One region of the Sporosarcina trichiuri genome, then DNA from elsewhere that is predicted to be linked to it. Evidence: a T-box and tRNA genes for the amino acid it is inferred to sense, from the RefSeq annotation. Region 1 holds a T-box; the other holds one or more tRNA genes.
The links. The T-box of region 1 lies ahead of trpS (tryptophan--tRNA ligase). A T-box ahead of a tRNA ligase gene usually reads a tRNA of that ligase, here a tRNA-Trp.
Positions count from the first base shown of each region.

Region 1 (20,113 bases):
CTCGCGGGTCCATCCGGAACCGGAGCAGTGGCTGCGCCAGATCCCTCTTGAATACGAACTGACGGAGGATGCCGACATCGACAGCCTGTCGTTCATCGGCCCGCTGAAATCGGCGATCCGCCAGAAACTCGAGGAAGCGGAGGCGCTCACGCTCGACATGCAGCGCATCGCGGAACAGCCCGACGGTCCGGCGCCGCTCGTGCCGACCGCGGAGGCGGACTTGGCTTGGATCCGCGGGGCGCTCGGAACTATCGAAGAAGGTACCTGGGAAGAAACGTATGCGTATTTCGGACAGCTGAAATGGGTGAAGGCCGGCAGTGTCAAGAAAGATTCCTGTGATGAAGAACTGGCAAAACGCGCGAAAGCGCTGCGGGAGTCCGTCAAAAAGCTCGTCGGCGGCGTTAGGGAATCGTTCTTTGAGCGGACGCCTGCACGCCTGCTTGACGAAATCCGGCTCATGGCGCCGATGATGCATACACTGATCGGTCTTGTGATCGATTTCGGTGAGCGGTACCGTGCCGTCAAGACCGAGCGGGGGCTCGTCGATTTTTCGGATCTCGAGCATTATGCGCTTGGGATTCTGTCGAAGCAGGAAGGGGATGTCCTCGTGCCATCCGATATTGCCGCCGATTACCAGGCGAAGTTCAAGGAAGTGCTCGTCGACGAATATCAGGATACGAACCTGCTTCAGGAAGCAATCATCCAGTTCGTCAAATCCGGTGCGGAAGCGGACGGCAACCTGTTCATGGTCGGTGATGTCAAGCAGTCGATCTACCGGTTCCGACTGGCGGAGCCGGGCTTGTTCCTCAGCAAATACGGCCGATTCACCGAGCAGGCCGCAGGCGAGGGTCTCAAAATCGACCTGAACGCGAACTTCCGGAGCCGGAAAGAAGTGCTCGATGCGACGAACTTCATCTTCACCCAGATCATGGGCAGACGTGTCGGAGAGATCGAGTACGATGAAGCGGCGGAACTGAAGTATGGTGCACGCTATCCGGAGTCCGACACGGCCGCCCATCTGACGGTTCTCTATTCGGAAGAAGAGGAATACGGGGACGAAACCGGGGAAGATCTCGAAAACCTGAAGAATTCCCAGGCAGAAGCCCGTTACATGGCGAAGACGATCAACCGGTGGATGACGGAGAAACACGAAGTGAGCGACGCCTTCAGCGGAGAAAAACGGCCGATCCGCTACAGCGATATCGTCGTGCTCATGCGGTCGATGACGTGGTCTTCGGAGATCGCCGATGAGTTCAAAAGGGCCGGCATCCCGGTCTACGTCGAATTATCGAGCGGCTATTTCGATGCGCTCGAGGTGACGATCATGCTGAACACGCTGCGGACGATCGACAACCCGTACCAGGATATCCCGCTTGCATCCGTGCTGCGCGCGCCATTCGTCGGCATGACGGAGAACGAACTGGCACAGGTCCGTCTCGCGGATAAGAACGCTTCCTACTATGATGCGCTGAAGACGTTCATCGTCACGCAGGGGACCGGCATGGCGCCTGAGACCCAGCAGAAGCTGCAGCGGTTCCTGCTCATGTTCGAGCAATGGCGGAACCTGGCGCGGCGCGGATCGCTGTCGGAACTGATCTGGCAAGTCTACAGTGATACGAACTACTATGAGATGGTCGGCAGCATGCCGAACGGCAAACAGCGCCAGGCGAATCTGCGGGCGCTCCACGACCGGGCGATCGATTACGAAAAGACGTCGTTCCGCGGTCTGTTCCGGTTCCTGCGGTTCGTCGACCGGATGAGACGGCGCGGCGATGATCTCGGTGCTGCCCGCTTCCTGAGCGAGAAGGAGGATGTCGTGCGCATCATGACGATCCACTCATCGAAAGGGCTGGAATTCCCGAATGTGTTCGTTGCAGGTCTCGGCCGCCAGTTCAACAAGATGGACTTCAACGAGCCCTATCTGTTCGATCAGCATTTCGGGCTGGCCGTCAAAGCGATCGATCCCGACAAACGGATCATGTATACGTCGCTGCCGTTCCTCGCGATGAAAGAGCAGAAAGAGCTTGAAATGCGCGCGGAAGAGATGCGCGTCCTCTATGTCGCGATGACCCGTGCGAAAGAGCAGCTCGAACTTGTCGCCACTGTGAAAGACATCGAGAAATCGGTGACGAAGTGGCAGGATGCGCAGCTCATCCAGCCGGAAGAGCGCCTGCCGGATTATATGAGATCCCGTGCGAACGGCTATCTCGACTGGATCGGCCCGGCTGTCGCCCGCCATCAGGATTTCGTGAAATTCGGCACCGCGCCGGGCGCCATGGTGAAAGATCATCCGTCCAGATGGGACATCACGATGCTGCCGGTCTCCTATTTCAGTGAGCCGGCTGCAGAGCGGGCTGGTGATGAAGAAGCCGGCCGGACACCTGCCGAGCTGCCGCCTGCAGACGAGGCACTGGTCGCCGAAGTGACTGCCCGCTTCGACTTCAGGTATTCCCATGAGGCGTCGGTCCGAAAACGGTCGAAGATTTCCGTGTCGGAACTGAAACGGGTCGCACTGCTTGAGGCCGAGCCGGATTATAATGACCCGTTCGCGACAAGAGATACGGAAACGAATCCCATGTTTCTCCACGAACGGCCGGCATTCCTTCAGAAACGCTCGATCAGTGCAGCGGAGGTCGGGACGGCGATGCACACCGTCATGCAGCATATCGATCTGGACCGGACCTATACGGCTGATGATGTCGGGGAGTTGCTCTCCGATCTGCTGGACCGTCAGCTGCTGACATCGGAAGAGGCCGGTGCGATCAACCGGGAACGGATCGTGCAGGTGATGCGGTCGCCGCTCGCTGAACGGATGCGGCATGCGAAACGGGTGCTGAAAGAACTGCCATTCACGTATGCGTATGACGGCGCTGACGGGGATTCACAAATACTCCAGGGGATCGCCGACTGCCTGTTCGAAGAAGAGGACGGCTGGGTGCTGCTCGATTACAAGACCGACCGGCTCCGCGGACGCTATTCGTCGGAGACGGAAGCGGACGAGGCGATGCGGGAACGGTACGCCATCCAGCTCAGCCTGTACAAGAAGGCGGTCGAGGCGATCACCCATATTGAGATAAAAGAGATGCTATTGTATCTGTTCGACGAAGGGCGGACAGTACCAGTTCAGGAGGTTACGGTTTGAGATCACTCCCCACCGGCGGTACCGGACGGATCGAATCGCTGGATATGCTCCGCGGCTTCGCTCTGCTCGGCATTTTCATCGCCAATATGATCCATTTCAATGCACCAGTCATGTACATGGATCCGTACAGCTGGTTCGAAGGAAATGGCGAAGGTGCATCCTACATGTGGATCGATATTTTTGTAGAAGCGAGTTTCTACCCGATATTCGCAATGCTTTTCGGGTATGGACTGAGTATGCAGTATGAAAAGACGAGACTGCATAAGACGCCGTTCAGCCCGATCACGGCAAGACGCATGGGCATCCTGCTGCTGTTCGGTGCCCTGCATGCAATCTTCATCTGGTCGGGCGACATTCTCTTCACCTATGCCATCATGGGGTTCGTCATGATCGCAGCAGTCCGCCTGCCTGCAAAATGGCTTCTCGGCGGTGCGCTCGCACTCTATATCGTACCAGTCGGTCTTCTGACAGGATTGGTCTACGCAGGTGAGTCACTGATGGAAGGAAGTTCGCTGTCCGAGTTCGCCGATATCCAGAAGGTCCAGGACACGATCGAGGTGCTCGGTCACGGCAGCTACACAGAGGTGCTCGCATTCCGGACGAAGGAGTGGCTGCTGTTCACCGCGACGAATTTCTTCGCCAATCCGTTCACCATCCTGCCGCTCATCATGATTGGCGCAGCACTCGCCAAATGGCGGCTGTTCGAACGGGCGAAGGAATGGAAAGGAAGGATCGCAGTGATTGGTGTCCTCGCATTTTCAGCAGGGATCCTGCTGAAGTCTGTGCCATTCCTGGTCAGTACTGAGATGTCGATGCAGATGATCCAGACGTATTTCGGCGGACCGCTCGCAGCAGCAGGGTATACAGCGTTCGTACTTCTGCTGTGCACGCTGCCGTGGTTTACGAAAGTGTTCCGCCCGCTCGCAAAAGCGGGCCGCATGTCACTGACCACGTATATCGGGCAGTCCGTCATCGCAACGCTGCTGTTCTACCATTACGGATTCGGCCTGTACGGCAAGATCGATCTTGCAACAGGCACACTGATGGCTGTCGGCATCTTCGCCGTCCAGGCGCTTCTCGCGGACTTATGGCTGAGCCGCTTCAGGATGGGACCGCTCGAATGGGTCTGGCGGATCGGCACATACGGGACCTTCTTCCCGATTAAAAAGGAAAAACAGCAGGATATGTCGTAACAGTATGGAAGACAGACCAATCATGGAAGGGATGGATGTATGCTATGAAACTGCTCTCATTCAAGTATGACGGGAAAGAACTGTTCGGTCCGAAAGTCAAGAAAGAGGAAGCGGTCTGGGATGTCCGCAAGATTGCGGAAACCGCCGGAACAGAAAACTTCCCTTCTTCGATTGCGGAAGGCGTGGCTGATGGATTGGACTTCATCGAGGAAATCCGCAGTCTCTGCGAGCAGGTCCGTGAATGGGAGGACGCAGACAGCTACAAGTATCCGTTCGATTCGATCGAGTGGCTGGCGCCGATTCCGCGGACCCCGAAGAACGTCCTCTGCGTCGGCAAGAATTATGCCGACCATGCATCCGAGATGGGGGGCGAAGGAGCGCCGGAGAAACTCATGATCTTCACGAAGGCCCATACGGCGATCGCTGCGGATGAACAGACCCTTTCCGTCCATGCGGATGTAACGGAGCAGCTCGACTACGAAGGTGAGCTCGCGGTCATCATCGGCAAAGGCGGCCGCAATATCCCGAAACAGCTTGCATACGATTCGGTATTCGGCTATACGATCGGCAATGACCTGACGGCGCGCGACCTGCAGGCGGAACGGAAACAGTTCTTCCTCGGCAAGACACTCGACGGCAGCTGCCCGCTCGGTCCTTATGTCGTCACGAAAGATGAGATCCCGAATCCGCAGGACCTTTCCATTGTCACGAAAGTGAACGATGAGGTGCGCCAGAACGGGAACACGAAATCGATGTCCATTCCGATCGACGGCATCATTGCTGAATTGTCCCGGTTCGTCACTCTGGAGCCGGGTGATGTGATTCTGACCGGCACCCCGGCAGGTGTCGGGAAAGGCATGAACCCGCCTGCCTATTTGAAAGCGGGAGATACAGTGAAGATTTCCGTAGAGGGCATCGGAACGCTCGTCAATTATTTCAAGTAAGCTCCCTCACTTTGGCGTGTCTGCTGAATTATGGTATATTGTTCTGTGGAACTGACTTTGAATGAGGTGACTAACTTGGATTTCTTATCGAACTCGACGCACATCCATATCTTTTCATGGGTCGTCGGCATCATCCTGTTCATCGTGGCAGCCACGATGCCGCTCGAATCGAAAGGCCGTAAAATCACGAAGATGGTCTTGCGGGTGTTCTACATCCTGATCATCATTTCCGGTCTTGCGCTCTTCATCCGCTATATGGATATGAATGCAGCTTTGTATGGCGTGAAATTCCTCTTCGGTATTCTGACAATCGGTCTCATGGAGATGGTATTCGCCCGCCAGAACAAGAACAAGCCGGCGCAGATGTTCTGGATCCTGTTCTTCGTGTCCTTGCTGATCACGATCTTCCTTGGACTCAAACTGCCGATCGGTCTGCACTTGTTCTGATACTGAATTACGGAAGGAGGAGAAGGCGGTATGATCGGATGGACGATACTGCTCGCCGTATTCGCCGTCATGCTCCTCTTCGCCGTCTCGGTCGTCGTCACGGCCCGGCGGAAGGACTTGCCGGGTGACCATGACAATCAGGAATGACAAACAGCCCCGCAGTGTCCAGTCCAACTGGCACTGCGGGGTTTTTGCTGTTCTGCAGCCGACCGGACATGCCCGCTCTGCGATTTCACAGGATCGACTTATTTACTTGAGGGGCATTTCATTTTTGCGTGGAATGCATAGCGGCATGCTGGCGGGTTTGATACTATTAAGGGTGGAATGATTACAGAGGGGGCTTTTTTGTGAAGGCGAAACGACTGATCAGCGTACTCATGCTGATACCTTTGCTCTTTGCCGCAGCCTGGCCGGCGTCGGCTTCAGCAAAAAACGAACGGACAATAACGGACGAAAGTATATATGATCTGCTTGTGGACCGTTTCAATAATGGGGACGGCCGCAATGACGGGAATGCGGATGCGCAGGACCCCGAAGCGTTCAATGGGGGCGACTTCGTCGGAATCTCCCTGCGACTCCAGCATATTCTGGACATGGGCTTCACTGCTGTATCGATCGGGCCGGTCTTCAAGACGGCATCCTATGACGGCAGCGAAGTGCTCGATTATACGAAACTGGAAGACCATTTCGGGACAGAGGAAGACTTCAAGGACATGCTGGATGAACTTCACGATAAGGACATCCGCGTCATTGCAGACTTCCCGCTGGCCGGTGTCAGCAAAGACCACGTCTGGAAGGACAAGCTGCCGTGGACGGCAGGGGACGGTGCGACAATCGACTGGAACGCCGATGATGCTGATGTCCAGCGTGTTCTGAGAGAAGCGATGACCGACTTTGTCAAAAAGTACGATCTGGACGGCATCCGGCTGACGAAGACGGACCAGTACGATCCGGCAGTGCTGGATGGGTTCATCGAGGCTCTGAAGAAGGCATCGCCGGACTTGTATGTGCTGTCCGGGGAGGAGACGGAAGCTGCCGTCGATGCGCAGCCGAACGATTCCGAAATGGAAGCATTACGACAGACCTTCGTCAAAGTGTCACCGGATTCCAAGCCGATGGACCAATTCAGCGCGGATGGACGGGGAGACCTGATTCAATTCGATAAGCTGACCGGTCCGCGTTTCACTCACGCCATCGTGGAAGAGCGGATGTTCCCGCCGACCCGCTGGAAAGTCGCCGTTACGGCCCTGTTCACGCTGCCGGGAATCCCGGTCATGCCGTACGGGACGGAAATTGCAGTGAATGGGCAGAAGGCACCCGAAAGTCATCCGCTGTTCAACTTCAAGACGGACATGGAGCTGAAGGATCTCATCGGCAATCTGAACCAGCTGCGCAATGAGTCGAAAACACTCCGCACAGGGGATTTCAAAATGCTTCATAACAAAGACGGTTATCTCGTCTATAAGATCTGGGATGATGAGGAAACATGGATTGCCGCGGTGAACAATACAGATAAGACACAGACGTATGAACTTGACCCATCGGAAATCGGCAGCAAGAAACGGCTCCGCGGTCTGCTGGACTCAGATCAGATCGTCGAGACGGAAGACGGGAAATATCACGTCGTCATGGACCGGGAACTCGCTGAACTGTACTTGGTCAAAGAGGACAAAGGATTCAATATCCCGTATCTGATCGCTTCGATCATGGTCTATGTGCTGTTCCTCGGCTTCCTGTGGGCTGTCTGGAGAAAAGGGCGCGCTGCCCGTAAAGCCCGGAGCGTAAAATAAGTAAAAAAAGAGCCGTCATGGCTCTTTTTTTCATGGCTGGGCGGATCGGTCAGCGCTTGTTCAGGAAGAACACGGACAATGTGTCCGGACCGGCATGGGAGCCGATGACGGAGCCGATCATATGGATCTGGATATCCTGCGGATGGAATTTCTCGTCGATCAGGTCACGGAGCTCCTCGGCACCTGCCAGATCGTCCCCGTGACTGATTGCGACTGTCTGGCTGCCGATATCCTCCCCGCGCTCTTCCATCAGTTCGATGATGCGGCGGAACACTTTCTTCCGTCCCCGGTGCTTTTCAATAGGCACGAGCCGTCCGCTTTCCACATGCAGCAGCGGTTTGATGTTGAGCAGGCCGCCGAAGAAAGCACTCGCTTTTGACACTCGGCCGCCTTTGGCCAAGTAGTCCAGATCCTCGACGGTGAACAAGTGCTCCATATGTCCTGCCAGTTTACGGATCTTGCGTTCGATCGTACGAACGTCTTCTCCGGCGTCACGCATTTCAACAGCTTTCTCGACGAGCAGGCCGCAGCCGAGCGACGCGCAGCGGGTGTCGATGATGATTAGATTCATGCCGGGATTTCCTTCTTTCACCTGGTCCCGCATCATCACTGACGTCTGATATGTACCCGACAGCTCGGAGGAGAAAGCGATGTAGATGCCGTCTTCCCCGGAGGCGGCAAACTCTTTCCACATAGCAAGCACCCTGTCGGGAGATACTTGGGATGTCTTCGGCTGTTTCCCGGCACGGATCGCCTGGAACACTTCTTTCGAGTCGATATCGACGATGTCCTGATATTCCTTGCCGTCAAGCAGGACGGTCAGCGGAAGCAGTGTCACATCATGTTCATCCAAATAGGACTTCGGCAGATCACAGCCGCTGTCTGCAAAAATTTTCATGCGGATCCTCCTCCGTTCGTATTAGTCCAACTGCAGCCGGTCTTTTAACAATACGGCGATGCCGTCTTCGTTATTCGTCCGGGTCACTTCATTTGCAATCGATTTCAGCTGGTCGATCCCATTGCCCATGGCAACGCCGATCCCCGCGTAATCGATCATCTCGAGATCGTTGTCCTCGTCTCCGAAGGCGATGATCCGCTCCTGCGGCACACCGATCCACTTTGCGACCTTCGACAGGCCGACCGCTTTGTTCAGACCGTGCCGGATGATTTCGACGACATCCCACGGAGCGCCCCAGCGGCGGTGTTCGATCACTTGGGCATGCACTTCCTCGAGGTGCTCGCGGATCTGGTCCGCAGTCCCTTCAGCCCCCTGGATCAGGAGACTTGTCGGATCCACTTTCAGCGATTCGCGGAGATCCCCTTCCGTCACCGACGGACTGCCCATGCTGAAAATGTCGAGCAGTTTTTCATCGTGGTACTGCAAGTAGACATCATCCATCACTTCGGCGATGAGGTTTTTCAGCTTGAAGTCCTGCATAGCTTCTATGACATCACGGGCGACGGATAAGTCGATCGTTTCGTGGATCGTCTTCCAGGTGCGGTCGGTCGGATGGTGTACGAATGCACCATTGAAGTTGACAATCGGCGTTTTCAGTCCGAGCTGACGGTAATAGGCAGCGCTTGAGCGATACGGCCGGCCGGTTGCAATCATGATATGGTGACCGGCATCTTCCGCCTTTTTCAGTGTGGCGAATGTTTCGTCGGAAATGACTTTCTGGTCGTTTAGTAAGGTCCCGTCCAAATCGAGGGCAATTAAATGAGGTTTCAAGGCAAAAACGCCTCCTTCCTTCATTCAGTTTAGCCTTATATGCGGCGGCAAGTCAAAAAAGTGGCAATCCATGCGCATCTTTTGTTTTTGTAAAAAAGTATTGGTATGCTCTAAGCAAACAACTAAAGAGGTGACGGCTATGAAAATCAGGGAAGAACAATGGGGGACAGTCCCTCTCCTGCATATTGTCGATGAACAGACTGAATCACCGGAAATGCCCGTCGTCATCTTTTTCCATGGATTCACGAGTGCGAAAGAGCATAATCTGCACTATGCCTTCAACCTGGCGAAGAAAGGGATTCGGGTGCTGCTGCCGGAAGCGGCACTGCACGGCGTCCGTTCGGAAGATCTGGATGAAGTCCAGCTGAGCCTGCGTTTCTGGGAAATCATCCTGACCTCCATCGAAGAGGCAGGATTCCTGCACAGCGAACTGGAGCGGAAAGGCCTGCTGGCGTCCGGCCGCATTGCGTTCGCCGGAACGTCGATGGGCGGCATCACCACACTTGGCTGCCTGACCGCCTATCCATGGATCCGGACAGCTGCCGTCATGATGGGAACGCCGGGCTATGTCAAGCTGGCACAAGGCCAGATGCAGCAGTTCGAAGACCAGGGCTACAAACTCCCGATGAACGACAGAGAGATCCGCAGCCTGCTCGATACGCTCCGTACGTTCGATATGACGGAGCATCCGGAAAAGCTGGGGGAACGGCCGGTATTCTTCTGGCACGGCAAAAAAGATATGACCGTTCCGTTCGCACCGACACAGCAGTTCTACGAAGCCGCCAAAGGGGCCTATAGCAACCATCCGGAAGACTTCGTGTTCATGGCGGACAACCATGCAGGACATGCCGTTTCAAGGCCGGGCATGCTTGCGGCAGTCGATTTCCTGGCAGACCATTTGAACGGATGAAGCGGTTTTGCTATGATGGAGACAGAAAAACCGGAAGAGAGGGGAATCCCGATGGCTGACGAAATGAAAGAAAGCATGATGGGCGCTCTGGAGAACGTAATCGACCCTGAACTCGGTGTCGATATCGTCAACTTGGGTCTCGTCTACGATGCCGAACTGCTCGAAGGCGGCGTGGCGAAGATCACCATGACACTGACGTCGATCGGCTGTCCGATGGGTCCGCAGATCGTGGCGAACGTCAAACAGGAACTGATGGAGCTGCCGGAAGTGAAAGACGTGGAAGTCGATATCGTCTGGAATCCGCCATGGTCGCGTGATAACATGTCACGCTATGCCAAAATGGCGCTCGGCGTACGATAATAGGGAAGGGGCGGTGAATGCATACATGCATTTGCCGTCCTTTTTTGTTGTGTTTAACGGGATGCGGCTATGGATAGAGTACTAGGACAGGGAAGTGCTTCTCCCTTTACAGCACGTCCCGGCAGTTGTATACTAGTATTAGTCAAAGATAGTCAAAGTCAAACAAGGAATGAAAGTATACTACCATAGAATGAGGTGAAGGTTCATGAGAATGGACGGCGTACAGGAAGATCAGCGTTCCCCATTGGAGCAATATGGACGGAACCTGGTCGAAGATGTGAAGAACGGCAAGATGGACCCTGTCATCGGACGGGATGAGGAGATCCGCAATGTCATCCGGATCCTATCGAGGAAGACGAAGAACAATCCTGTGCTGATCGGCGAACCGGGCGTCGGGAAGACGGCCATCGTCGAAGGTCTCGCCCAGCGTATCGTGAAAGGTGATGTGCCGGAAGGGCTGAAAGACCGGCAGATCCATGAGCTCGATATGAGTTCGCTCATCGCCGGTGCCAAGTTCCGCGGGGAATTCGAGGAACGGCTGAAAGCGGTACTGAAGCAGGTGAAGGACAGCAATGGCGAAATCATCTTGTTCATCGATGAAATCCATACGATCGTCGGTGCCGGCAAGACGGAAGGCGCAATGGATGCAGGCAACATGCTGAAACCGATGCTCGCCCGCGGAGAGCTGTACTGCATCGGCGCTACGACACTCGATGAATACCGGATGTACATCGAAAAGGACCCGGCACTCGAACGGCGTTTCCAGCAGGTAATGGTGCGGGAGCCGTCCGTCGAGGACACGATTTCAATCCTGCGCGGCTTGAAGGAACGGTTCGAACTCCATCACGGTGTGCGGATCCACGACCGGGCGCTCGTCGCATCGGCAGCGCTGTCCGACCGGTATCTGACGGAACGCTATATGCCGGACAAGGCGATCGATCTGATGGACGAAGCGAGCGCGATGATCCGGACGGAAATCGACTCGATGCCGCAGGAGCTCGACCAAGTGACGCGGCGCATCCTTCAGCTGGAGATCGAAGAGCAGGCACTGACGAAAGAGAAGGATGCCGTGAGCCAGACCCGGCTTGCCGCCCTGCGGGAAGAGCTGGAAGAGCTGAAGGAATCCTCATCAGGCATGCGGGAGCAGTGGAATGAAGAGAAGAAGAAATTGCAGGAGGTCCAGGACGTCCGTGAACAGCTGGACCTGTACCGCCGGGAACTCGAGGACGCGGAGAACAAATTCGATCTCAACAAAGCGGCGGAACTCCGGCACGGCAGGATTCCGGCGCTCGAGCATCAGCTCCGTGAGCTGGAAGAGTCCTTCAAGGGCGGCCAGGAGAACAGCCTGATCCGCGAAGAAGTGACCGAAGATGAAATCGCGATGATCGTCGCCCGCTGGACCGGCATCCCTGTGACCAAACTGATGGAAGGCGAGCGGGACAAACTGCTGCGGCTCGGCGATACGCTGAAAGAGCGGGTCATCGGCCAGGACAATGCCGTCCAGCTCGTCACGGAAGCCGTATGGCGGGCCCGTTCCGGCATCAAGGATCCGAACAAGCCGATCGGGTCGTTCCTGTTCCTCGGACCGACCGGTGTCGGCAAGACGGAACTTGCAAAAACACTTGCCGGCACACTGTTCGACTCGGAGGATCACTTCATCCGCATCGATATGTCCGAATACATGGAGAAGCACAGTGTCTCCCGCTTGGTCGGGGCGCCTCCGGGATATATCGGCTATGAAGAGGGGGGCCAGCTGACGGAAGCGGTGCGCCGCAACCCATACTCGGTCGTCCTGCTGGATGAAATCGAAAAAGCGCATCCTGACGTCTCGAACATCCTGCTGCAGATACTGGACGACGGACGGATCACCGACAGCCAGGGCCGGCTCGTGAGCTTCACGAACACGGTCGTCATCATGACGTCCAACATCGGTTCGCAATACTTGGTGAGCGGCCAGTTCGACTCCGAAGAGCACGCAGCGGAGGATCTCGTCATGGCCGAGCTGCGCGGTCACTTCAAGCCGGAACTGCTGAACCGGATGGACGATATCATCATCTTCCATTCACTGACCGGTGATGCATTCGGCCTGATCGCCCGCAAAATGCTGCATGACCTCGTGGCGCGCCTCGCTGAACAGGAAATCCGCCTGACGTACGGCGAAGACGTCATCGACTGGATCGTCGACCAGGGGACCGATGCCGACTTCGGCGCCCGGCCCCTCAAGCGGTTCATCCAGCGCTACGTCGAGACGGCCGTCGCCAAAGAAGTCATCAAAGGCGAACTGCAGGAAGGCGAAACGCTGCACCTCCGCATGGAAGACGGCTCCCTCGTCATCGACAAGGAACCCGCAGCTGCATAATGTAGAAAAACCGCCCGGACCGGGCGGTTTTTTAACTGGATGAGCGGGGGAGTGATCATAAAACCGGAAAAGTGATCATAAACCAAGGAATACCGCTCATAAATCTGGAAAAGTGATCATAAATCTGGGTTTTCGCTCATAAACCAGCGAAAGTGATCATAAAAACCAAAATGTGCTCATAAACTTGCACGCAGCGCTCATAACTTCACAATTGAAGAGACCGACGACCGCCAAACGCGCGCGGAGAAAAAACAGAGCGCATCGCACACCACAATGCCGCGCAAAAAAGGGGCAAGTCAAGGGCTGGCTTGTCAGCTCCGCTGCGCTCCGCGTTTTCTGTGGTGTCGGTGGGCAAACTGGGATCTTCTGCTGGCAGCTGTGCTGCGGAAAACCGGAAAAGTGATCATAAAAGTGGGAAAGCGATCCATCAACCAGGAAAAGTGATCATATAAACGGGATACCGCTCATAAAACTTGGAAAGTGAACATAAACCCGGGATTCCGCTCATAACTTCACATGTTACCTGCTCCCGTGGCACCGCCACTGCGCCTGACATGCGGGTGAGCCGCGAAACATGCACTGCCAGCAAGTCAAAAGACTGGCTTGTCTGCTCCGCTGCGCTCCGCTTTTTTTGTGGTGCCGTCGCGGCAGGGGGAATCGCCTGCAAGCAGAGTTGATCACAAATCCGGGATTCCGCTCATAATTCTCCTGAAATGGTCACTGCCGCCCCGGTCAAACCTCTTATAAACCGAGCGGCCCGGCCCCGCACAGACCTGTTTCCAGGCATAAAAAAACAGCAGAAAGGCAAATCGCCTTTCCGCTGCCGTCTCACATCAAAGATCTGCCACTGGCTCGTCCGGAATGAGCGCTGTAATGATGAACACCATAACGGACAGAACAAGGGAGACAATGATGCCGGTTGTGAATTCGAAAGTCGGTACGTTCGCAATGGCGCCTGCCACGTAATTGAGCATGGACACCAAAAGAAAGGACCAGACAAATGTCATGATGAATCTCACTCTGCATCACCTCTAGCCTGTGTTTTCAACTTCCATCATAGCACAGCTGCTGGGTCCCGCCTACACTTTCCCCGTAAACTGCAAAAGAGTTTGACGGAATCGTGTCACTGAAGTTGAAATTCCGGTGAAATCCATTTATAATTAACACCAGGTACTAATAATAGATAATAAGGAACGGGGTATGAGCTATGGGTGTTGGACTTCTCAGTATTGGCAAGTATGTCCCTGAACATGTGCTGACAAACGGAGAGCTTGAAAAGAGAATGGATACATCCGACGAATGGATCCGTACGCGCACCGGCATCGAAGAACGCCGGATCGCCGACAACTTTACAGATACCTCAGACATGGCCTATGCAGCTGCAAAACAAGCGATGGAGAAGGCAGGCATCACGGCAGACCAGATCGGCATGATCCTGGTCGCAACCGTGACACCGGACCAGCCGTTCCCATCCGTGTCGACGATGCTTCAGGCGAAACTTGGTGCATCCAAAGCAAGTGCGATGGATATCTCGGCAGCATGTGCAGGGTTCATGTACGGTGTCGTCACTGCCAAGCATTTCGTCGAAGCGGGTACGTGTGACTATGTACTCGTCGTAGGCGTGGAGAAACTTTCGAAAATCACCGATTACAAAGACCGCAATACCGCTGTTCTGTTCGGTGACGGTGCAGGCGCCGGGATTGTCGGAAAGACGTCCGGGGACCGCGGCATCCTGTCCTTCGAACTCGGTGCGGACGGAACAGGCGGCGAACACTTATATCAGGACCGCTATCTGCGCATGAACGGACGTGAAGTATTCAAGTTCGCTGTCCGGCAGATGGGCCAGACTGCCGTCAATGTCATCGAAAAGGCGGGGCTCGGCAAAGAGGATATCGACTTCCTGATCCCGCACCAGGCGAACATCCGTATCATGGAAGCCTCCCGTGAACGGCTCGGGCTGCCGCCGGAGAAGATGTCGAAAACCGTCCACAAATACGGCAACACGTCAGCCGCCTCCATCCCGATCTCACTGTTTGACGATCTGGAGGAAGGGCGCATCAAAGAAGACGATGTCGTCGTCCTCGTTGGCTTTGGCGGCGGACTGACATGGGGCGGCATCTGCATGCGCTGGGGAAAATGATCTGCCATCTTGACTAATTCGAACCGGCCGATAATCTTTCGGCCAGACACGAAACGAAGGAGAGTTCAACCAATGGAAAAACGACGCGTAGTCATTACCGGAGTCGGGGCCGTTTCCCCGGTAGGCAACACAGCGGAGGAATCCTGGAAATCCGTACTGGAAGGCAAATCCGGTATCGGACCGCTCACCCGTCTCGATCAAGAACAGTTCCCGGTGAAAGTGGCGGCAGAAGTGAAAGATTTCGACATCGAGGAATATATTTCACGGAAAGACGCACGCAAGATGGACCGGTTCACGCATTATGCGATGGCCGCTTCCATCATGGCGATGAAAGACGCAGGACTCGAAAAGCTCGATGAAGACACAGCGCTGCGGACAGGTGTCTGGATCGGTTCCGGTATCGGCGGCATGGAAACCCATGAAAAGCAGTTCCTGACGTTCCAGGAAAAAGGCTACCGCCGTGTCAGCCCGTTCTTCGTCCCAATGATGATTCCCGACATGGCGTCTGGACAGGTCTCCATTTATTTTGGCGCGAAAGGTATCAATTCGTGCACAGTGACGGCCTGTGCCTCAGGTACGAACTCGATCGGCGATGCATTCGAGGTGATTCGCCGCGGCTCGGCGGATGTCATGATCACAGGGGGAGCCGAGGCTCCGATCACAACCATGTCCGTCGCCGGTTTCTGTGCGAACACGGCGCTTTCACTCAACCCGGATCCGGCCACAGCTTCACGGCCGTTCGATAAGGAACGCGATGGCTTTGTCATTGGCGAAGGTGCCGGTATTCTCATTCTGGAAGAGTACGAGCATGCGAAAGCACGCGGCGCGGAAATTTACGCGGAGATCGTCGGATACGGATCGACAGGGGATGCCCACCATATTACTGCCCCGGCACCGGAAGGCGAAGGGGCCGTCCGAGCGATGCAGCAGGCGATTGAAGAAGCCGGGATTTCACCGGACGATATCGGCTACATCAACGCACACGGCACCAGTACTGCTTACAATGACGCTTTTGAAACAATGGCGGCAAAGACCGTGTTCGGCCAGCATGCATATGAACTGGCCATGAGCTCGACCAAATCCATGACCGGCCACCTGCTTGGCGCAGCGGGCGGTCTCGAGGCGATCTTCACGGTCAAGGCGTTGAAAGAAGGCGTACTGCCGCCGACAACGAATTACGAACACGAAGATCCGGAATGCGATCTCGATTACATTACCGAAGGTGCACGGAAAGCGGATGTCGGCTACGCGATGAGCAACTCGCTCGGGTTCGGCGGCCACAATGCGTCACTCATCTTCAAGAAAATCTGATAGCAGCACAAAAAGAGCTGTCCCGGCTAAAGGGGACAGCTCTTTTTTTTGGACAGACCCTGTTGTAATCCGCGGCGGCGGGTCATATGTTAGAACACCATCAAGCAAGAAAGGGACGGAGCCGATGACACGTTTATTCCTATTCCTGTTGAGCTACGGGCTGATCGTGACGACCTGTACAACGATGATCACCTATCTGAACTATACATCGATGGGCTTTGACATGCGCGCCGTCATGCTGTTCATCGTCCGCTCTGCGGATTTCGCGCTCTTCCTGGGGGCGGTCGTCCTGCTGCTGCTTACCGTTTACGTCCGAGTCCCATCGCGGCCTCCATCTTCGTAAGGGTCGCCGAGGCAGCTGCATTCGCTTTTGCAGCACCTGCATCGAGGATGGCATCCAGCTTATCGGATTCCATCAGCTGATGATACTTTTCCTGGATCGGCGCAAGGTGCTCGATCACACTCTCCGCCACGCCCGCTTTGAACGCGCCATATCCGAGCCCGTCGTATTTCCGGACAAGTTCATCGATTGGAACGCCCGTCAATGCGGATTCGATGATCAGAAGATTCGAAACGCCTGGCTTATTCTCAAGGTCGAAACGTACAACACCCTCCGAATCGGTCACTGCGCTTTTGATCTTCTTTTCAATCTGCTTCGGCGTATCCATCAGGAAGATTGTCGCCTTCTTGTTCGGATCGGACTTGCTCATCTTCTTCAGCGGATCCTGCAGCGACTTGATGCGTGCGCCGACCTTCGGGATCCTCACTTCGGGGATTGTCAGCACGTTATCATAACGGCGGTTGAACCGTTCCGCCAGATCGCGTGTCAGTTCGAGATGCTGCTTCTGATCTTCCCCGACCGGCACGATGTCCGTGTTGTACAGCAGGATGTCCGCAGCCATCAGCGGCGGGTATGTCAGCAGTCCGGCCGATATCCCCTCCTGGCCTTCCGACTTGTCTTTGAACTGCGTCATCCGTTCGAGCTCACCGATCGATGCGGTACATTGCATAATCCAGCCTGCCTGCGCATGGGCGGGCACTTCGGACTGGATGAAAAGAACGGACTTCTCCGGATCGATACCGCTCGCAATGTAAGTGGCCGCCAGTGAACGGATCGCCTGCTTCAGCTCATCCGGATCCTGCTGGACAGTGATCGCATGCTGGTCCACGATGCAGAAGATGCAGTCGGCCTCCTCCTGCAGCTCGATGAACTGGCGGAACGCACCGATATAGTTCCCGAGTGTGATGATGCCTGTCGGCTGGACCCCTGAAAAAATTGTTGTCATCCCGAATTCCTCCTTAAAAATGAATGCAAAAAAACACCGGCACATCCCTATCTGTGTAGGGACGGTCGATGTGCAGGAACCGCGGTGCCACCCGAATTGCCCGAAGGCCGCTCAAACCCTTAACGCGGGGGAGACGCAGTCACCAGCAGCCTGATTGCTGCCGGACACCGAGCTCGGGAGTCCATTCCTCGGGATCGCTCTGCCTGTTCACACCAGCCACAGGCTCTCTGGGAGAGCGGTTTCCGGAGTACTTGTTCCGTCAATGCCGTTTCATAATTGGAGTCATTATAATATGATTCCCGGCAAAAAGCAAGACGGTTTGCCGTTTCAAAAGCTGCACGATGGGAATAATAAAACTAAGCAAGAAGAAAACCATCTCTTCCGAAACCTTTTAGACGTTGAAACGTACTATATGCTGAACGGTGATTTTCAATCATATCTGCTAAATGATAATCACAGTTCATATGCAAACAGGTTTATGTGCGCTGCCGAGTGGGTATATTCCTACAGATGTAGTGCAGACGAAGAGTAATTATATTGCGGAATTGTTACAGTCAGCGGAATTACTGGAAAAACTTTTTAAAAAGTGTATTCATTAAGAACAAATGTGTGTATAATAGGTATTGTCTACAATAATTTAAAATAATTCTAATGTAAATCAGAGATCCACCACTATACGGAGCCGATTGAAAGGGAGTGTCAGCAAATGGGCGTTACATTGTTCACATCACCAAGCTGTACATCATGCCGGAAAGCGAAAGCATGGCTGGAGGAACATGAGATTCCATACGAAGAGCGCAATATTTTCTCCGAACCGCTCAACATCGATGAAATCAAGCAGATTCTGCGGATGACCGAAGATGGAACGGATGAAATCATCTCGACGCGTTCGAAGATTTTCCAGAAGCTTAACGTGGATGTGGAAAGCCTTCCGCTGCAGCGTTTGTATGAACTGATCCAGGAGCATCCCGGATTGTTGAGAAGACCGATCATCTTAGATGAAAAGCGTCTTCAAGTAGGGTATAATGAAGATGAAATACGCCGCTTCCTGCCTCGGAAAGTGAGAGCCTATCAGTTGCTCGAAGCACGCCGGATGGTTAACTAATCAAACTCATATAATCAAGCTGATAGGGGATGACATGGTGAATGCCGGCTGCCTATCAGCTTTTTCGATTCTCCGGGTTCCTGGAACCGGGATGGGCCTGTACCTCCAACCGTGTCAGAACCGGCCTGTTTCAAAAAATATCTATCGCCTATAAGGCAAAACCCTTTCGTTACGGATGGATTGAACATATAGTATAAGAAGCATCGCGGGAACTAGAATAGGAAGCAGGATTGTTTGCCTGCTTCGGGGGGAAAGGAGAGGAAATCATGGAAATCGAGCGCATTAACGAAAATACGGTCAAGTTCTATTTGTCGTATGTGGACATCGAAGAGCGGGGCTTCACTCGTGAGGAAGTGTGGTATAACCGCGACAAGAGTGAAGAATTGTTCTGGGATATGATGGAGGAAATCGATTCAGAGTCCGATATCGAATTTGAGATTGAGGGGCCTTTATGGATCCAGGTACATGCGATGAGCGGCGGTATTGAAGTGCTGGTGACTCGTGCCCAGCTGCCGGAGGATGGGGAATCCACCGAGTATCCATATGGCATCGACGATCCGCGTAAGCTGTTCCAGCCGGAATTGGAAGCTGCGATGGAGGCTGACGATCAGGCAGGCGGACAGATGGCCGAGAAACGTTCAATACCTGCGCGGGAAACGTTCGTCTTCAGGGAATTCGATGATCTGATCCCGCTGGCCTCACAATTGGAAGGGCTTGAAGAAGCGACATCCCTGTATGCGTTTGAAAACAGCTACTATCTGCATCTCGATTATGCGGGTACCGATAAAGAACTGTCCGAGCAGATCGATACGGAAAGCGTTATTCTGGAATATGGCGCTCCGACCAATATGACGATCCATCGTCTGCAGGAATATGGAACCGAAGTGATCGGCAGCGATGTGTTCGGTACGATTAATTCTTATTTCTAACAGTGGAGCCACCTTGCCGGGTGGCTTTTTTGATTGGGCAGAAATTTGCTTTTCAGTCCCGGAATTCGTACACTATTCAGTGAAAGGAGTGATTCACATACTGACAGCCACCACAGAAGATGGCACACCAGTAGTTCTCGATACATCGTTGTCCCGCGACATGTTGACCGCCTGGAAGACAAGCGGCCGATTTCAATGTCCCCAGTGTAAGGAGCCGGTCCTCCTGAAGGCAGGGACGGTCCGGATTCCCCATTTCGCACATCGTCCCGGCTCCGACTGTCAATCCCGCTTCTCGGAAGGGGAGTCGGCAGCCCACCTGTCCGGCAAACAGCTGCTGTATGGACTGTTCCGGAGACTCGGCAAACAGCCGGTGCTGGAACCGCTTCTGACTGAACTTGCCCAGCGACCGGATCTTCTCATCATCCATGGAAATGACACCATACCGATTGAGTTCCAGTGCAGCCGGAT
Region 1 covers NZ_CP129119.1:1,529,780-1,549,892, reverse strand. The annotation lists gene addA (helicase-exonuclease AddAB subunit AddA) at 1-3,142, shown strand, start outside; gene QWT68_RS08180 (DUF418 domain-containing protein) at 3,139-4,335, shown strand; gene QWT68_RS08175 (fumarylacetoacetate hydrolase family protein) at 4,380-5,279, shown strand; gene QWT68_RS08170 (YisL family protein) at 5,355-5,726, shown strand; gene QWT68_RS08165 (alpha-amylase family glycosyl hydrolase) at 6,074-7,516, shown strand; gene QWT68_RS08160 (DegV family protein) at 7,566-8,414, opposite strand; gene QWT68_RS08155 (Cof-type HAD-IIB family hydrolase) at 8,436-9,245, opposite strand; gene QWT68_RS08150 (prolyl oligopeptidase family serine peptidase) at 9,385-10,155, shown strand; gene QWT68_RS08145 (metal-sulfur cluster assembly factor) at 10,207-10,515, shown strand; gene QWT68_RS08140 (ATP-dependent Clp protease ATP-binding subunit) at 10,721-12,874, shown strand; gene QWT68_RS08135 (DUF2929 family protein) at 13,708-13,893, opposite strand; gene QWT68_RS08130 (beta-ketoacyl-ACP synthase III) at 14,082-15,014, shown strand; gene fabF (beta-ketoacyl-ACP synthase II) at 15,087-16,325, shown strand; gene QWT68_RS08120 (YuzI family membrane protein) at 16,450-16,668, shown strand; gene trpS (tryptophan--tRNA ligase) at 16,625-17,611, opposite strand; T-box leader at 17,666-17,883, opposite strand; gene spxA (transcriptional regulator SpxA) at 18,318-18,716, shown strand; gene mecA (adaptor protein MecA) at 18,983-19,645, shown strand; gene QWT68_RS08100 (competence protein CoiA) at 19,734-20,113, shown strand, end outside.

Region 2 (10,526 bases), 1.3 Mb from region 1:
ATTCCCTGGAGTCCCTGATTTCACACTGCCAAGAAAAGCCTCTAGCGAGGCGGGAGGTGCCTGTACCGCAAACCGACACAGGTAGGCGAGGAGAGAATCCTAAGGTGATCGAGAGAACTCTCGTTAAGGAACTCGGCAAAATGACCCCGTAACTTCGGGAGAAGGGGTGCTCTGGTAGGGTGAACAGCCCGAGAGAGCCGCAGTGAATAGGCCCAGGCGACTGTTTAGCAAAAACACAGGTCTCTGCAAAACCGTAAGGTGACGTATAGGGGCTGACGCCTGCCCGGTGCTGGAAGGTTAAGAGGAGAGGTTAGCGCAAGCGAAGCTTCGAATTGAAGCCCCAGTAAACGGCGGCCGTAACTATAACGGTCCTAAGGTAGCGAAATTCCTTGTCGGGTAAGTTCCGACCCGCACGAAAGGCGTAACGATCTGGGCACTGTCTCAACGAGAGACTCGGTGAAATTATAATATGCGTGAAGATGCGCATTACCCGCGACAGGACGGAAAGACCCCGTGGAGCTTTACTGTAGCCTGATATTGAATTCCGGTGCAGCCTGTACAGGATAGGTAGGAGCCTTGGATGCGTGAGCGCCAGCTTACGCGGAGGCAATGGTGGGATACTACCCTGGCTGTATTGGACTTCTAACCCTTGCCCGTGATCCGGGCAGGAGACAGTGTCAGGCGGACAGTTTGACTGGGGCGGTCGCCTCCTAAAAGGTAACGGAGGCGCCCAAAGGTTCCCTCAGAATGGTTGGACATCATTCGAAGAGTGCAAAGGCATAAGGGAGCTTGACTGCGAGACCGACAAGTCGAGCAGGGTCGAAAGACGGGCTTAGTGATCCGGTGGTTCCGCATGGAAGGGCCATCGCTCAACGGATAAAAGCTACCCCGGGGATAACAGGCTTATCTCCCCCAAGAGTCCACATCGACGGGGAGGTTTGGCACCTCGATGTCGGCTCATCGCATCCTGGGGCTGTAGTCGGTCCCAAGGGTTGGGCTGTTCGCCCATTAAAGCGGTACGCGAGCTGGGTTCAGAACGTCGTGAGACAGTTCGGTCCCTATCCGTCGCGGGCGCAGGAAATTTGAGAGGAGCTGTCCTTAGTACGAGAGGACCGGGATGGACACACCGCTGGTGTACCAGTTGTCTTGCCAAAGGCATCGCTGGGTAGCTATGTGTGGACGGGATAAATGCTGAAAGCATCTAAGCATGAAGCCCCCCTCGAGATGAGATTTCCCATTACGCAAGTAAGTAAGATCCCTCAAAGATGATGAGGTGGATAGGTCTGGTGTGGAAGCATGGCGACATGTGGAGCTGACAGATACTAATCGATCGAGGACTTAACCAAAACAAAAAAGCGGAGACGACCGTTTTGATGCGACAAGCATAAGGCGAATCGGCGGAGTGGCGGTTTCTGCCACGCAGACGAGTTGACTTATGACCTCGAGCATCAGGGAGTCGAAGCTGGATTAGAAGCGGAAGCGCCGCAAGGCGGTCTTGAAAACACAATGTCTGTTTTATCCAGTTTTGAGTGAACAATTTTAATTGAAATTAACGCTTGCTTCTACAATCCGAGTGTGATATAATAATACTTGTGTTGTGAAAAAGTCTGGTGATGAAGGCGAAGAGGTCACACCCGTTCCCATACCGAACACGGAAGTTAAGTTCTTCAGCGCCGATGGTAGTAGGGGGCTTCCCCCTGTGAGAGTAGGACGTCGCCGGGCTTTCACTTTCGAGTGAAACACTTGATTTGAACAAATACCAGTTATTCCGCAGTAGCTCAGTGGTAGAGCAATCGGCTGTTAACCGATCGGTCGTAGGTTCGAGTCCTACCTGCGGAGCCATAATGGAGAGCTGTCCGAGTGGCCGAAGGAGCACGATTGGAAATCGTGTATACGCTAACCGCGTATCAAGGGTTCAAATCCCTTGCTCTCCGCCAGTTATCTTATTAGTTCCAATACGGCCCCTTGGTCAAGCGGTTAAGACACCGCCCTTTCACGGCGGTAACACGGGTTCGAATCCCGTAGGGGTCACCATCTTTAAAATTATAATGCGAAGTTTATTGTGACTCCTGTGAAATTGGGAGAAGCGAGGGAACGAGGAAGCGATTGAGAGAAGGAAGGAGCGTACTTGCGTACGTAACTGATTGATCGAATGAAGCTTATCGCAATTTCACCCGGAGGATTAGCTCAGCTGGGAGAGCATCTGCCTTACAAGCAGAGGGTCGGCGGTTCGAGCCCGTCATCCTCCACCATAACACTTCTATTGCAAGTTCATCTTGCATACAGTAAACAACGAGCTTGAAAGCTCAAATGCAATACTAATAATATTATCGCGGGGTGGAGCAAAGCGTCATACGAAGATGACGATTTGTAGGAATTCCTGAAAGGAAATCCATAACCTTGCAAAGAAGTAAACTTGAGCGTGAAAGCTCGATGTGACAGTAGTATTATTATCGCGGGGTGGAGCAGTGGCAGCTCGTCGGGCTCATAACCCGAAGGTCGCAGGTTCAAATCCTGCCCCCGCAACCAAATGGTCCCGTGGTGTAGCGGTTAACATGCCTGCCTGTCACGCAGGAGATCGCCGGTTCGATCCCGGTCGGGACCGCCATTTTTTCTGAAACATCATCTGGTTCAGTAGCTCAGTCGGTAGAGCAAAGGACTGAAAATCCTTGTGTCGGCGGTTCGATTCCGTCCTGAACCACCTTTCATCTTGCCGGTGTAGCTCAATTGGTAGAGCAACTGACTTGTAATCAGTAGGTTGAGGGTTCAATTCCTTTCGCCGGCACCATAACCCTTTGGTGGGGTAGCGAAGTGGCTAAACGCGGCGGACTGTAAATCCGCTCCCTCCGGGTTCGGCGGTTCGAATCCGTCCCCCACCACCATCTTTACAGGGGCATAGTTTAACGGTAGAATAGAGGTCTCCAAAACCTTTGGTGTGGGTTCGATTCCTACTGCCCCTGCCATTTCACATATGTGTCTCGGTGAACTGAATATTTTATTATGGCGGTCGTGGCGAAGTGGTTAACGCATCGGATTGTGGTTCCGACATTCGGGGGTTCGATTCCCCTCGGTCGCCCCTTTTTACTTTTGGGGTATAGCCAAGCGGTAAGGCAACGGACTTTGACTCCGTCATTCGTTGGTTCGAATCCAGCTACCCCAGTTTTAAGCGGAAGTAGTTCAGTGGTAGAATACGACCTTGCCAAGGTCGGGGTCGCGGGTTCGAATCCCGTCTTCCGCTCCACTTATTCTACGGCGGCATAGCCAAGCGGTAAGGCACGGGTCTGCAACACCCTTACCACCGGTTCGATTCCGGTTGCCGCCTCCAATCTATGTTTTCCGTTATTGTGTTATCGTAATGCCCGAGTGGTGGAATGGCAGACACGTCGCACTCAAAATGCGATGCCGCAAGGCGTGCCGGTTCAAGTCCGGCCTCGGGTATCTTGCAAAAGGACAACTTCGGTTGTTCTTTTTTTTTATGTTCTGGTATCCGCAGGTGTCCGCAAAGCAGAGAGCCCAGCTGCTGTTCAGCAGTCAGGCTCTTGCATTTTTCTTCAGTCTTTTCAATCGATCAGCTGATTGCTGGATACGACCGGCAGCCGCATGATCGGTGTCTCTTTGTCGATGATGTAGGCTGCCGCCTCTCCGCCGTTGATGCTTGTGTACATTTTTCCACATGCTTCTGTCAGCTTCCGGGCCTCTTCCGACGGCATCCCCGGGCGCACGTACAGCACCTGAATGATTTCTGCTGCGTCTTGTGTGATAGCGGTTCGTACAGAATCCACATACGGGCTGCCGAATGGGCTGTATTGGTCGTGGAGTATGATCAGCTTGTGCAGCGAATTGTATCTTCCATTCAATCCTTCATACCCATCGGCTTCATGGCCGACTGACACACGGATATCGCCTACCAGCTCACTTGCATCATATATCCCGGCAGGAATCCCATACTGCAGGCTGAACAGATTATTCAGATCGACTGCACTGGAGTGGCTTTCCAAAAAGTTCTGGCTGCGGACTCTTCTGTATAGGGCCTCTGCTGACGGTCTGTGTCGGTTTGGATCCGCCCCGAACGCTCTCCAACTATCACGCCACTCCGAAAGCCCCTTAATGTCTGTCAGCGGTCGTTCTTCCAATTCGAAAAACAATTGCTCCTGGAATAACTGGAGCCGCCCTTTCAGCATTTGAGGAGAATCGGAGACGGTTGTTTTGTTATAATGGAGTATACCGAGCTTAAAGCCGGGAACCTTTTCAAAAATAGAGGATGCTATTTCAAATTTCATATAATCCCCCTGTTCATATTTTTCTCAAGCTTATCATATTGGAGGTGGCAACTGGTGAATATCGCTCAACTGCAGCGCGACCTGACCGCATACGCAGACGAGATTGGTGTCGATAAAATCGGATTTACGACAGCCGCTCCTTTTCGGGAATTGAAAAATCGGCTGAAACGTCAGCAGGCATTGAACTACCAATCCGGTTTTGAGGAACCGGATATCGAAAAACGGACTGAGCCGTCCTTGCTGCTGGAACAGGCGGAGAGTATCATCTCGATTGCTGTCGCGTATCCGTCCAAGCTTGCAGATGCTCCAAAAGGAAAGAAAGGGGAGCGGCGGGGGATGTTCTGCCGTGCTTCCTGGGGGACCGACTACCATCTTGTCTTGCGCGAGAAGCTGTCCCTGCTCGAAGCTTTTCTGCATGAACGTCTGCCTGGCGTCAAAACCCGCTCCATGGTGGATACGGGCGAACTGGCGGACCGGGCTGTCGCTGAGCGGGCAGGTCTCGGCTGGTCGGCGAAAAACTGCTCGATCATCACCCCCGAATTCGGTTCCTACGTCTATCTGGGTGAGATGATCACGAATCTGCCGTTTGCACCTGACCTGCCGATGGAAGACCAATGCGGCGATTGTACACTCTGTCTCGATGCGTGTCCGACTGGTGCGCTTATCCAGGGAGGGCAGCTCAATGCACAGCGCTGCATCGCCTTCCTTACGCAGACCAAGCAGCCTGTCCCTGAGGAATTCAGGAAAGAGATCGGCAACCGGATCTATGGATGCGACACCTGCCAGACCGTCTGTCCGAAGAACAAACGTAAGTATAATTTGGACCAGGATATCTTCGTGCCTGAACCGGATCTCGTCAAGCCGCTGCTCCAGCCTCTGCTGAAATTGTCCAATCGGCAGTTCAAGGAGACATTCGGGCATATGTCAGGTTCGTGGCGGGGAAAGAACCCGATCCAGCGGAATGCTATCCTGGCGCTCGCCCATTTCAAGGAAACCGCTGCTGTTCCGGAACTTGCGGAGCTGCTGCATGGAGACCCACGGCCGATGATCCGAGGGGCCGCCGCATGGGCTCTCGGAGAAATCGGAACGGATGAGGGGTACACCGCGCTGGACGAGTCGCTTCACACAGAAAACGACTCTTCGGTGTGCGAAGAGATTGAAGAGGCGCTCCGCAAGCTTGCAGCACAATCTGAAAAGGAAGTGAAACGATGACCATACATGTTGCATTATTTGAACCGCTCATCCCTGCCAACACAGGTAACATCGCACGTACATGTGCAGGGACAGGGGCGAAACTGCATCTGATCGAACCGCTCGGCTTCTCCACAGACGATAAGATGCTAAAGCGTGCAGGACTCGATTACTGGGAGCATGTCGATATCACCTATCACGGCAGTATCGATGGCTTGTTCCGCCAGTACCCGGATGCTGATTTCTATTTCATCACCAAGTTCGGGGAACAGACGTATTCCGATTTCGATTTCTCGGGAAGCACAAGGGATATCTTCTTCGTCTTCGGGAAGGAGACGACGGGACTTCCTGATGAAGTGACGGCGGCGCACAAGGATACATGCCTCCGCATACCGATGAATGACCACATCCGATCGCTGAACCTCTCGAACACAGCAGCCATCTTGGTCTATGAAGCGCTGCGGCAGCAGCAATACCCCGGATTACACTAAAAAAAGGATGCAGCCCCGGGGGACTGCATCCTTTTTATGTGTTATTTTTTCACCTTGCCTGGCTTGTCTTCGTACCCGCCTGTGAAGATTGCGGAAAGGAATGCGAAGCAGACACCCATGATTAAGATTAGTCTCATCAGATACCCTCCTGTTGGATCACTTGTTCTTTCCCCATTATACCGGAACAGGAGCGAAAAAGAAATGACCGGCCCGAAAAATTGTGTCATCTCCTTGACGATGCGGCTGCATTTGCTTTTCCTCCAGTCCGCCGAAGTGGTAGGATATCAGTGAGACGAAAAGGAGGAAGGACGATGACTTCAATGTATACAGAGACGAAGCAGCTGAGGAACGGAGTCGACATGCCGAGATTCGGTCTTGGTGTTTACAAAATGACAGACCCTGAAAAAACAGTGGAAGCAATCACCTTTGCCTTGAAGAACGGCTATCGGGCAATCGACACGGCGGCCGTCTATGAGAATGAGCGGGAAACCGGGGAGGCGATCCGTGCAGCGGGCATCAATCGCAGCGAACTGTTCATCACCTCGAAAGTCTGGAATACCGATCAGGGCTATGACCAGACGCTCCGTGCTTTCGAAACTTCCCTTAAAAAGCTTGACCTTGACTATTTGGACTTGTATCTGACGCACTGGCCAGTCCCAGAGACTTATGTGGATACATACCGTGCCATCGAGCGGCTCTACGAAGAGAAGCTGATTCGTGTGCCCGGGGTGTCGAACCACCACGTCCGCCATCTGGATGAACTGAAACTGACGGCAAATGTGCAGCCGATGGTCAATCAGGTCGAGCTGCATCCGCTTCTCACACAGATTCCTCTGCGCGATTATTGCCTGGATAATGGAATTGCGATAACGTCCTGGTCGCCGCTTGCAAGAGGACAGCTGCTCGAGAACACAGTACTGAACGAAATCGGCAGACGGCACGGGAAGACGGCTGCACAAGTGATCATCCGCTGGCATCTGCAGCATGATCTGATCGTCATCCCGAAGTCGATCACACCGGAACGGATTCTGGAGAACAGCCAGATCGGGGATTTCCGGCTGACAGATGAAGAGATGACTGCAATCGACGGACTGAACCGGAACGAACGGACAGGAACGGATCCCGATTCACTCGGATAATACAAAAAGACGGCATGGATTCGGTTCCATGCCGTCTTTTGCTATGGCTCAGTTATCAATCGAGATCGACAGTTTTTCCGCGGTGAGCGGATGGACGAACGATGTTTCCGCAGCGGTCAGGCGGTATGTACCGTCCGGAAGTGACTTGGCGCCATATAGATTATCGCCCACTACAGGGTGCCCGAGATGGGCCATATGGACGCGGATCTGATGTGTCCGGCCAGTATCGAGTTCTGCCTGGATGATCGTGGAATCCTCTTTGCGCTCAAGAACATTGAAATGGGTGACCGCAGATTGGCCGGACATGGAAACACGTCTGCGCGAAGCATGATGGCGGTCGCGTCCGATCGGCAAGTTGACGGTTCCTTTCGTCTTCTTCAGCCGTCCCTCGAGTTCTGCGTGGTAGGTCCGGTGGATATCATTTTCCGCAAGCATCCTGTCAAACATCGCTTTTGCAATCGGGTGTTTTGCAATGAGGATGATACCGCTCGTCCCTTTATCGAGCCGCTGGATGTGTTCGGCATACGTGCCGCCATCCTCCTGGATCTGTTCCATCACGGCGTTCATGAGCGTGGGTCCGCTGGCTGTGTTGTCCGGATGGACAGGGATTCCGGCAGGTTTGAAGACTGCCATGTAATGTGCGTCCTCCTGCAGTACACGGACTTCCGGCACGTCCATCGGTTCATACTCCGACACTGCATCGGGCAGCCGGAAGGTGAGCACTGTTCCTGCTGCGAGCGGGGTGCGCCAGACTGCCGCTTCCCCGGAAGCAAGCGTCACGCCATTGGTCATCCGCAGCTCGTGGATATTTTTCTTGCCGGCACGCCAGTCATCCCGAAGGAGCTGTTCGAGCGTCCGGCCGTCTTCCGGTACAGTATAGTGGAAGATGATCATTTATACGCCTCTTTCCGAATGGTTAATTTCCATAATACGTATTGAAGAATTCATGGATATTTTCTTCCGGCTGGAGTCCGACAAGACGTCCGACCTCTTTGCCGTTTTCGTATTGGACGAGAGCCGGCCATTGGTCGATCCCATACTTATCCTTCGCCTGCTGCCCGAATTCCAGCATGTTGTACTGATTCACTTTCACGCCTTCTTCTTTTGCGATGGGCATGAGAATCGGTGTCATTTCCATGCAATAGTGACACTCGGGGTGGAAGAAGTAGACCGTCGTCGGTTCGCCGGACTGGATTTTCTTATCCACCACGTCAGGGAGCACGATGCTGTCGTAGTTTTCATTGCCGATCAGGTCGATTGTCGATTTCTCGAGATCATCCGTCCCGTACGGGTTATCCTGCAGCTTGGATTTGTTCGATGCATTGGTCAGCGCGATGATCGCCACAAAAAATACGACGACGATTCCGCCGATGATCAGAAGTTTCTTCAAGTCAGTTACGCTCCTTCGATTGTTTTAGCATGAGCACACTCGTGATGAATATGAGGGTGAACGCCGTCAGCGCCATGAAAGGGATAGTGATGAACCCCAGCTGATTCACATATTGGGCTGTACAAGGCACATCTCCGCACGTACCGCCATGCTCCTGCAGCAGCGTGATCTTCTGCAGTGCATAATGATAGCCTGACAGCAGACCGCCGATCAGGCTGAAGACAGCTGTCGTCAGTGCAATCCCGCTGTTCTTCTGGAAAAGGGCGATCCCCGCAATCAATACAAGGGGGTACATAAGGATTCGCTGATACCAGCAATACAAGCATGGGATGTAGCCTTTCACCTCAGAATAATAGAGTGAGCCAGCAGTTGCGACAAGCGCAACTGTCCATATGAATACCAGCCGGTTTTCCTGTCGTTTGTCCATGAGTTCTCTCCTTCCGCGCTTATCCGTTCTCAATTATAATGGGAAAGTATAATTTAAGCCATTCTGCGGCATGATTATCAGAAAAACGGGTACTAAGGATAAAGAGGTGATTTGTGTTGAGCGAGGAATTTGATTTATCGCCATTTGAAATGAGTATGATCGTCCGTCAGATGCAGCTGACGGATATACCGGAAATACTTGAAATGCAGAAAGTCTGCTTCCCGGGGATGGAACCTTGGGAGACGGAACATCTGGAAAGCCACTTATCGGTTTTCCCGGAAGGCCAGTTCGTAGCGGAGCTTGACGGCAGCATCATCGGATCGTGTTCGAGCCTGATCGTCAATTTCGCGGAATACGATGACCGCCATACGTGGGATGATATCTCGGACAATGGCTACATAACGAACCACAATCCGGAAGGCTATAACTTATACGGCATCGAAGTGATGGTGCATCCGGAATACAGAAGAATGCGGGTCGGGGAACGGCTGTATGAGGCAAGGAAAGAACTGGCGCGCCAGCTGAACCTGAAATCGATCATCATCGGCGGCCGCATTCCGAATTATCACAAGCATGCCGATGAAATGTCACCGCGTGAATACGTGAATGCCGTCGCCCGTCACAAAATCTATGATCCGGTCCTGACGTTCCAGCTCATGAACGACTTCACACTGATGCGCATCAATCCGAACTATCTGCCGGATGATCAGGCATCGAAGCGGTATGCGACGCTGATGGAATGGAACAACATCGATTACAAGGCAGTGAGCAAACGGCACTACAAGACGAGTTATCCGGTCCGGATCTGCGTCGTCCAATATCTGATGCGTAAAATATCCTGTTTCGATGAGCTTGCATCGCAAGTGGAATACTTCGTACGGGTGGCGGCTGACGCCAACTCGGACTTCGTTGTGTTCCCGGAAATCTTCACGACGCAGCTCATGTCATTCCTCGATGAGCCGTCCGCCAGCCAGTCGGTCCGCAAAATCTCGGAATACACCGAGGAGTATATCGAGCTCTTCAACGGGCTGTCCGTCCGATATAATGTCAACATCATCGGAGGCTCGCACTTCGTGGAAGAAGAGGACGAGGAAATTTACAATATTTCCTACCTGTTCCGCCGGGACGGGTCGATCGACAAGCAGTATAAGATTCACATTACGCCGAATGAGAAGAAGTACTGGGGCATCAGCGCGGGGGATTCCGTCCGGGTGTTCGATACGGATTGCGGCAAGATTGCCATCCAGGTCTGCTACGACATCGAGTTTCCGGAACTGGCCCGTATCGCTACGGAAAAAGGTGCCAATATCATCTTCACGCCGTTCTGTACGGAAGACCGCCAAGGTTATTTGCGTGTCCGATACTGCGCACAGGCGCGCGCTGTGGAAAACCAGATCTATACGGTCATTTCGGGCACAGTCGGAAACCTGCCGCAGGCCGTCAATATGGACATCCAGTATGCACAGTCGGCAATTTTCGCGCCGTCCGATTTTGAATTTGCCCGTGACGGGATCGTCGGGGAAACGAACGCCAATCTGGAGACGGTGCTGATCGGCGACGTGGACTTGGAAGTGCTGAAACGTCAGCGGCAGGAAGGGACCGTCAAAC
Region 2 covers NZ_CP129119.1:220,012-230,537, forward strand. The annotation lists rRNA gene QWT68_RS01255 (23S ribosomal RNA) at 1-1,346, shown strand, start outside; rRNA gene rrf (5S ribosomal RNA) at 1,607-1,722, shown strand; tRNA gene QWT68_RS01265 (tRNA-Asn) at 1,768-1,842, shown strand; tRNA gene QWT68_RS01270 (tRNA-Ser) at 1,847-1,937, shown strand; tRNA gene QWT68_RS01275 (tRNA-Glu) at 1,960-2,034, shown strand; tRNA gene QWT68_RS01280 (tRNA-Val) at 2,177-2,252, shown strand; tRNA gene QWT68_RS01285 (tRNA-Met) at 2,455-2,529, shown strand; tRNA gene QWT68_RS01290 (tRNA-Asp) at 2,533-2,608, shown strand; tRNA gene QWT68_RS01295 (tRNA-Phe) at 2,629-2,701, shown strand; tRNA gene QWT68_RS01300 (tRNA-Thr) at 2,713-2,788, shown strand; tRNA gene QWT68_RS01305 (tRNA-Tyr) at 2,798-2,882, shown strand; tRNA gene QWT68_RS01310 (tRNA-Trp) at 2,890-2,963, shown strand; tRNA gene QWT68_RS01315 (tRNA-His) at 3,004-3,076, shown strand; tRNA gene QWT68_RS01320 (tRNA-Gln) at 3,089-3,160, shown strand; tRNA gene QWT68_RS01325 (tRNA-Gly) at 3,167-3,241, shown strand; tRNA gene QWT68_RS01330 (tRNA-Cys) at 3,252-3,325, shown strand; tRNA gene QWT68_RS01335 (tRNA-Leu) at 3,358-3,438, shown strand; gene QWT68_RS01340 (B3/B4 domain-containing protein) at 3,561-4,280, opposite strand; gene queG (tRNA epoxyqueuosine(34) reductase QueG) at 4,335-5,492, shown strand; gene trmL (tRNA (uridine(34)/cytosine(34)/5-carboxymethylaminomethyluridine(34)-2'-O)-methyltransferase TrmL) at 5,489-5,962, shown strand; gene QWT68_RS01355 (aldo/keto reductase) at 6,274-7,101, shown strand; gene QWT68_RS01360 (RluA family pseudouridine synthase) at 7,150-7,995, opposite strand; gene QWT68_RS01365 (thioredoxin family protein) at 8,018-8,491, opposite strand; gene QWT68_RS01370 (disulfide oxidoreductase) at 8,493-8,918, opposite strand; gene QWT68_RS01375 (carbon-nitrogen hydrolase family protein) at 9,035-10,526, shown strand, end outside.
Region 2: it encodes a tRNA-Trp, which carries the amino acid that the T-box ahead of trpS (tryptophan--tRNA ligase) is inferred to sense. The anticodon was not compared.